Regions from separate parts of the Clostridium fermenticellae genome, predicted to be linked through region 2. Evidence: predicted binding sites of a transcription regulator. Region 2 holds the regulator's gene; the other holds the start of a gene.

Region 1 (4,448 bases), 1.0 Mb from region 2:
GTCCTATGTTGCCTTATTATGATTATATAAGTAGGTATGGATATTACATGATAGGATATAAATATGATAAAATGGGTCATGTAAAATATTTGGTTTATGGGGTGCCGGGGACCAGAAATAAATATGATCAGCCATTTGATGGAAGATCAGGTTTTGTTACTTGGACGCCTTTATGGAGAGGGGAAGATAATCCTAATAGTATAGGATGCTGGCTTATGTTTTATGATTTTAGAACATCTACTGTACTCATACCTGTTAAAAGTAATTAGCAATTATAAATGACATTAAAAATATTAATATTTTTAATGTCATTTTCATATAATCCTAGTATGATATTTTAATTAAACTAATGACTGGTACTTTTATGAGATAAGGTGGGGTTTAGATGAAATTTATAATATTGGACAGAAAAAAGATAGGGGTAACTGTAATTATAATTGGACTTATGTTTATTTTGTTAGGGTTTGAAAGGCAATTTGAAGATAGATTAAAATTTACGGTACTGCTTCAGAACAATATAAACTCTTTTGTAGAATACAATGCTTTAAACAAAACTTTAAATTATGAACTTCCCAAAGGGTGGTCGACTAAAGAACAAAAGTTTTCGGGAGGTGAAATTATATATCATAATGATTTTGTAAGTAATGATAATAAAATCTATGGTTATGTTCAAGTCTGGAATTCAAACAAAAATTTAAAAGCGTTTCTGGAGGAAAGTAAGAAAATATCAAGTAAGCAAAATTTATATGAGGCATATAAATTGGAACCTATAATTATAAACAATATAAAGGGATATCTTGTAAAATATATTATCCTTACTTCGTATGATGCTGAATTTAATGGGTATGAATATTTTTTAAATCAAGATGGTAAATTTTTAAGATTTTCGTTTTTTACAAAAAAGGATAATTTTAAGGAGGATATGCCGATTATATTTGAAAATATAGTTAAAACACTACATTGTAGTAATTAAACAAAAAAATCCACTTCAGTATAAATGTGTGCAGTGGATTTTTTTATATATAAATATGCTATAATTAATATAAAATAATTAAGATACTTTATAATTCAGGAGGTAGCAGTAGTTGCATATAGGAATTAAAAAATTAAATAAGATTTTTTTATGTATATCTTTGATAGCGTGTTTATTGCTGTCAGGTTGTAGTAGTGTTCATGAAGCAGAAATTAAGTTAGGTATTAAAAATAATGATTTTGAATATATAAAGGACAATAAAGTGCAGAAGATAGTTATACAGAGTACTAGAGATGAGGGATTTAGATTTACACTTGAGGATAAAAATGCAATAGAAGATTTATATGATATTTTATCTAGTGCAAAATCCGTAAAAAATAAATCCTCACTTAAATCTGATTACATATTTGAAATATATCAAGGAAATAAAATTCATAAATTTAATTATATTGCAGGATTAGATAAAAGAGATCAGGGCAATCTGTATGGAGATAATAAGGTGTTTGCTGTATCTAAAAGGATAGATAACAGTATTATTCAAAACTTTTGGACAATTAAAGAACCGAAAAATTTTAATGATGTTTATTATAATTCCATAATAAGTGCAATAGATGATTATATTAAATCCCAGAAAAAACAAGGTAAGTCTATTGGCATAAATTTAAATGATGATGTAGAGGTTGCAAAATATATATTATCGATAGATATGGAAAGTTTTAAAAGCGATTTGAAAAGTAAGCTTAAAAATGTTGAGATTATAAGTAAGGATAAGCAAAGTTATGATATTGTAGCTACTATAAAAACTGAGGGTTATAAACTAACACTATATAAGGGCATAGTTACATTTTGGGATAAATCAAATAAGAGTGAAAAAAAATATTATATATATGACAAATATGAAAATGCACATTGGAATATTAAGGTTACAGATAGTAAACCGAGTAATTTTTAATTTATAGAGAGTGGAGTTATCATAACTAAATTATGATAACTCTCCTTTTAATATATGGTTGTCATTGTCATTTTTCATATTACATAAGGTTGGATTTATATTCACAGTACTGCCTATAGTACAATTTGAAGGAAGATGAGCCAGACCTATTTGTATTGTTCTGTTGTCTTGTAATGCTACAAATGCTTCACTTATATTCATATCTATAACTTTTCCGATCATTTATATCACCTCATTAGTTAGTCTTTCATTTTTTGTAGTGATTATTCAGGTAATTTGTTTCTATGAAAAATATAAATATCAAATCTTAATCTATAGCAAAAATCAATAGAATAACGAGATATGTAAAAGTAAATCCGTGTAATATATAATGAGTACTAATTTAAAAATTGCTTAAAAATTTTTTCCATAGTATAATATCAACGTAATAAACACAATATATTGTGGATAGGAGGTATTTAATATGCTATATGTTGTGAAAAGAGATGGCAGGAAGGTTGAATTTGATCCTGGGAAAATAAGAAATGCTATAAAAGGTTCTTCAGAGGAAATAGGATATGATCTCAAAGAAAGTGATTTTATAGACTTAACTCAAAAGGTTATAAAGAGGATAGAGGAACTTAACATAGATGAAATCGAAGTTGAAAACATACAAAATATAGTCGAAGATACTTTGATGAAAAATGATTATAGACAAATAGGAGTTGCTTATTCAAATTATAGAAAAGAAAGAACTGAGATAAGAGAAATAAAATCTGATTTGATGAAGGTTATAGAAAAAATAGGTGTAGAAACCGATAGAGATAATGCTAATGTTGGAAATAATTTTAGTTCTAAATTACTTAGAATAGCTAGTGAATCAAATAAGTGGCATAACTTAGCATCTATGCCCAAGTATTTGGCTAAAGCACATGAAAATGGAGATATTTATTATCATGATCTAGATAGTTATAATCTTACTATTAATTGTCTCCATATACCAACTAAAGAAATACTAGAAAGAGGATTCAATACAGGATATGGAACTATAAGAAAACCAAGGAGAATAGAATCTGCTGCTGAATTGTCTTGTATATTATTACAGTCAACTCAAAATGATATGTTTGGAGGCCAGAGTCATCCAGACTTTGATAATGATATGAGTGAATTTGTTGAACCTACAAGGGAAGAAATAAGGAATGAATTATTAGAGGTTGGCGTTAGTGAAAATATAGAAGAATTAGTTGATAAAAAACTTGAGAAAACAGTACATCAGGCAATGCAGGGGATAGTATATAATTTAAATACTATGCATTCACGTGCTGGTTCACAGGTCCCATTTTCATCAGTTAACATAGGAGTGCCAAATTCTAAAGATGCCGCCCTCATATGTGAAGTGTTTTTAATGGAATATGAAAAAGGACTTGGCAAGGGAGAACAACCTATATTTCCTAATATAATATTTAGAGTAAAAGAAGGGGTTAATAAAAACCCTGAGGATCCTTATTATTACTTATTTAAGTTAGCATGTAGGGTTGCTGCTAAAAGAATGAATCCAACTTTTATGAATTTGGATGCAGATTTTAATAAATACTACTATGATAAAGGAATATTACCAGCTACCATGGGATGCAGAACATATGTGATGTCGAATATAAATGGAGAAGCTGGTACAAAGGGAAGGGGGAATATTGCGCCTACTACTATAAATCTTCCTAGGCTTGGAATAATTGCAAAAGGTGATGTAGATAAATTTTTTAATTTGTTAGATGCAAAACTTGATATGGCTAAAGAATCACTTATCCATAGATATAATGTATTAAAAAGATTGAGGGTTAAAGATCTTCCATTTGTTGTAGGCCAAGGGCTTATGAAGGGATCTGAAGATTTAAAGCAGAATGATTCAATAGAACCAGTACTTAAGCAGGGAACTTGGGCAATTGGATTTATAGGTTTAGCCGAAACATTAATTGCCTTAACAGGACATCACCATGGAGAAACTAAAGAAGCTAGAGAACTCGGATTTAAGATAATATCATACATAAGAGAATATGTTGATAAAACTACAGAAGAAACTCACTTGAATTGGAGCTGTTATGCAACTCCGGCAGAAGGTCTTAGTGGAAAGTTTATAGTTCAGGATAAAAAAATATTTGGAGAACTCAAAGGGATAACTGATAAAGATTATTATACTAATTCATATCACATACCGGTAAGTTTTCCTATATCTATAAAGGATAAGATAGATATAGAGGCTCCTTATCATAAATTATGTAATGGTGGACATATAAGTTATGTGGAGTTAGATGATTATCCTTCTCAGGAAACAGTAATGGATATATTGAAGTATGCTTATACTACCAATATAAATTATTTGGGGATTAATTTTCATATAAGATATTGCAAGAATTGTGGGACATATCTTCATGGAGAAACTGAATGCCCTAAATGTGGGAGCAGTGATATACAGGGAATTTCAAGAGTTACAGGATATCTTTCATTGGATGAGAGGTTTGGATCAGGAAAGTCAGCAGAAAGATCAGA
Region 2 (4,448 bases):
GTTATACATGAGAATGATAAAAGTGAAAAAAAAGATGCTATAATTGCATTTTGCAATAAAAAATTAAGTGAATTTAATGAATATAATGCTTTGCTTTCAAGAAGCATGACATTCTAGAAAATACAAAAATGAAAAGGAGATGTAAACTGTGATGTTAAAATTAAAAATAGTTGCAAACAGAATACTTGCAAAATTAAAAATTTTTGTTAAAGATATTTACTATATAGGGGGAAATGATGTTTTGCCGCCTCCACTTAGTAAAAAAGAAGAAGACGATTTAGTAAGCAAACTTGTATCAGGTGATGAAAGTGTACGTTCTACACTTATAGAAAGAAATTTAAGATTAGTTGTTTACATAGCCAGGAAATTCGAAAATACTGGTGTAAATGTTGAAGATTTAGTTTCAGTTGGTACCATAGGTCTCATAAAAGCAGTAAATACATTTGATCCGGAAAAGAAAATTAAACTCGCTACATATGCTTCAAGATGCATAGAAAATGAAATACTTATGTATCTAAGAAGAAATAGTAAAGTTAAAGCGGAAATATCATTTTATGAACCATTGAATGTGGATTGGGATGGAAATGAACTATTACTTTCGGACATTCTAGGTACAGATAATGATGTAGTTTATAATTTGATTGAAGATGAAGTTGACAAGCAACTGCTTACCATAGCTATGAAAAAATTAAATGACAGAGAAAAAGAAATAGTAAACTTAAGATTTGGTTTAAACGGCAAAATTGAAAAAACTCAAAAGGAAGTAGCTGATATGCTTGGTATATCTCAATCATATATTTCTAGGCTTGAAAAAAGAATAATAAAAAGACTAAAGAAAGAAATAAATAAAATGTTATAGGATTGTCTTTAGTATAAAAAATTGCTCCTTAGGAAACAATTTAAATGCTATCTATTCTAAAGGGGCGATACTTTATGACAATTAATAAAGTTGAAATTTGCGGAGTAAACACAGCAAAACTACCAGTTTTAAAAGAAAAAGAGATGAAAAAACTTTTAATCCAAATGAAAGATGGAGATGAAAGCGCTAGGGATGTTTTTATTAAAGGAAATCTAAGGTTGGTACTTAGTGTAATTCAGAGATTTAATAACAGAGGTGAAAATATTGATGACTTATTTCAAGTTGGATGTATAGGTCTTATAAAGTCAATAGACAATTTTGATTTAAGCCAAAATGTTAAGTTTTCGACCTATGCTGTACCAATGATAATTGGAGAGATAAAAAGGTATTTAAGGGATAACAATTCAATAAGAGTAAGCAGATCTTTGAGGGATATTGCTTATAGAGCCTTACAGGTTAGAGATCGACTGGTCGGAAAAAACAATAAGGAACCAACTATATCACAGATAGCCAAAGAACTTGATATTCCAAGAGAGGAAGTGGTTTTTGCATTAGATGCTATTCAGGATCCAGTATCATTATTTGAACCTATATATCATGATGGCGGAGATGCAATATATGTAATGGATCAAATAAGTGATAATAAGAATGGTGATGATAGCTGGCTTGAGAATATATCAATCAAGGAGGCTATGAAAAAATTGAATGATAGGGAAAAACTTATATTAAATTTAAGATTTTTTGACGGAAGGACTCAAATGGAAGTTGCAGACGAAATAGGGATATCCCAAGCTCAGGTTTCCAGATTGGAGAAAACAGCATTAAGACATATGAGGAAGTATGTGTAATTATATTATTTTATAGTATGTATTATTTTTAACCTGAAGTAAATATAAAAATGTTTATTTCAGGTTTTCATATTTATCTGCCTAAATTTATTTCATCAAAGAATATAAATATACATATAATGTAGGGATGAAAGTAATTAAATTTTTATAATTTTAAGGAGGCGGATAATATGGAAGAGAACGAGAGTTTATATTCTATAGCAAATCTGAAGGCTATGGAGGTTATAGATATAAATACGGGGACTAAAATCGGATTTATAAAGGATTTTAAAGTAGATTGTGAATCAAATAAGGTAGTATCTATAATAATACCATCCAGCAAGATATCGTGGTTTGGGAAAAATGATGATATAGAAATTCCATGGGAAAATATATCTAAAATAGGTGTTGATGTTATATTGGTCAATGGAGAAGAATTTATATTGAATAATAAATAAATATGGTTAATTTATTGTGACTTTAAAATTATAAATACTACAAATTTTTTGCAAACAGTGTATAATATATAGAGAGATATTTAGAGTTAAAAGAAGGACGTGAATGGATGTGAAGTGCCCTTATTGTGGTTATAGTGAAAGCAAGGTAGTTGATTCTAGATCTACTGAAGACAATATGGCAATTAGAAGAAGGAGAGAGTGTCTAAAATGTAATAAGAGATACACTACTTATGAAAAGATTGAAAATATACCAATACTGGTAATAAAGAAAAATATGAATAGAGAGTATTTTGACAGAAATAAAATAATAAATGGATTAATAAAAGCATGTCAGAAAAGACCTGTTTCCAGAAAAGAAATTGAAAATGTAGCTTATAAAATAGAAAAACGAATAAGTAATAATATGACAACCGAAATTAGTTCAAAAGATATAGGTGAAATGATAATGGAAAGCTTGAAAGATCTTGATGAAATTTCGTATGTTAGATTTGCTTCTGTGTATAGACAGTTTAAAGATGTAAATACTTTTATGGAAGAAATAAAGAATTTAATTGCACACAAATAAATGGAATACTTTTATGTATGCCATTTATTTTTTATATCCAATCTGGGTATGACGGTTAAAATATATTGATAATGGTGATATGTTGTTTGAAAAATGTTAAAATATCATTAAATCATATAATAAAGGAGAATTGTTATGAAGGATTTTATGGTGGATGGATATAAATTCATAAAGGTACCTTTTGAGGGGGCCGAAATGGTATTTTCTACGGCATATAATAATTTGGACTTTGACAGAAAAAAAGAAGTTGGTATGGAGAATATACAGAATATAAAAAAATGGTTTGATGTGAATGAAGTTGGATTTTTAAGTCAAATTCATAGTGATAAAATCATAAATTATGATGGAAAAAAGCACGAAGCGGATGCACTTATAACCGATAAAAAAAATATAGCAATTGGAGTTTTTACTGCAGATTGTGTCCCGGTCTTATTATATGATACTGAAAAACATGTTTCAGCTGCAGTTCATAGTGGATGGAGAGGAACTTTCAGTTGTATAGTGTATAAAACTATTGAAAAGATGAAAAATGAATATAACTGCACCTGTAATAACATTGCAGCAGTTATTGGACCTCATATTCATCAGTGCTGCTATGAAGTAAGTGATGAACTTATAGAAAAATTCGTTAATAATCCAATGTATAAAGGCGTTGATATACATGATGGCAGGTACCTTAGTATGCAAAATTGTATTATACATCAACTTAAATTAGAAGATGTTAAAGATATAAGAAACTTAGATATATGCACTTTCTGTTCAAAGGAATATGAGACACATTCTTATAGAAAAAATCAGGATGGAAGGATGTTTTCTTTTATATTTCTTAAATAAATGTTTACAGGGAGGAAGTATTATGTCATCAGAAAAAATACTGATAGTAGATGATGAGGAACATATATGCGAGCTTTTAAAATTTAATTTACAAAATAGTGGATATAAAACCCTTGTATCAAATAACGGGGTAGATGCACTAAAAATAGTTAAACAGCAAATGCCAGATCTTGTATTATTAGATTTAATGCTTCCTGGTATGGATGGATATGATGTATGCAAAGAGATAAGAAAGAGTCTGGATATATCAATAATAATGATAACAGCAAAAGGAGAGGAATTTGATAAAGTACTTGGTCTTGAACTTGGAGCTGATGATTATATTACAAAACCCTTTTCAATAAGAGAATTGTTAGCTAGGGTTAAAGCTGTGCTAAGAAGGGCATCATCTGAAAAAATAGATAAATCATTTGTTTTTGGTAATATAGTTGTTAATTTTGAAAAACATGATATAACTAGAAAAGGGTTAAAATTGGATTTAACTCTAAAGGAATTTGAGTTACTGGAGATTTTAATAAAAAATCGAGGAAAGGTTATGACTAGGGATTTTTTACTTGATAAAATATGGGGATATGAATATGTTGGAGAAACTAGAACCGTAGATGTTCATATAAGACATTTACGCCAAAAAGTAGAAGAGGATGATAAAAATCCTAGATATATAGAGACCATTAGAGGAGTTGGATATAGATTTAATCAAGAAAATTGATTTGGGTGAATAAAATGAAAAAAAAATTAATGATTTCAATGGTCACAACACTAGTTTTTACATTAATTATAGTAACAATATTGTTTGTTGTAATTGAAAACTATGAATATATTCAAAATATAAAACAAAATCTTAAGGTAAATAATCAGATTATAATAAATGTAATTAAGAATAACAATGATGAGTATAATAGTAC

What was found. Region 2 encodes NrdR, which represses ribonucleotide reductase genes. Its sites were predicted from a motif close to CACNANATNTNGTG; they were not measured.
Region 1: D4Z93_RS00590 (anaerobic ribonucleoside triphosphate reductase) is a predicted target of NrdR. The motif match lies at 2,358-2,371, and genes of this name have one in related genera.

Annotation. Positions count from the first base shown of each region.
Region 1 is NZ_CP032416.1:114,506-118,953, forward strand. Features, by position in the region: gene D4Z93_RS00570 (hypothetical protein) at 1-269, shown strand, start outside; gene D4Z93_RS00575 (hypothetical protein) at 386-973, shown strand; gene D4Z93_RS00580 (YhfM domain-containing protein) at 1,086-1,925, shown strand; gene D4Z93_RS00585 (hypothetical protein) at 1,956-2,147, opposite strand; gene D4Z93_RS00590 (anaerobic ribonucleoside triphosphate reductase) at 2,389-4,448, shown strand, end outside.
Region 2 is NZ_CP032416.1:1,138,796-1,143,243, forward strand. Features, by position in the region: gene spoIIGA (sigma-E processing peptidase SpoIIGA) at 1-117, shown strand, start outside; gene sigE (RNA polymerase sporulation sigma factor SigE) at 152-859, shown strand; gene sigG (RNA polymerase sporulation sigma factor SigG) at 934-1,707, shown strand; gene D4Z93_RS05480 (YlmC/YmxH family sporulation protein) at 1,878-2,144, shown strand; gene nrdR (transcriptional regulator NrdR) at 2,254-2,709, shown strand; gene pgeF (peptidoglycan editing factor PgeF) at 2,845-3,543, shown strand; gene D4Z93_RS05495 (response regulator transcription factor) at 3,566-4,252, shown strand; gene D4Z93_RS05500 (sensor histidine kinase) at 4,267-4,448, shown strand, end outside.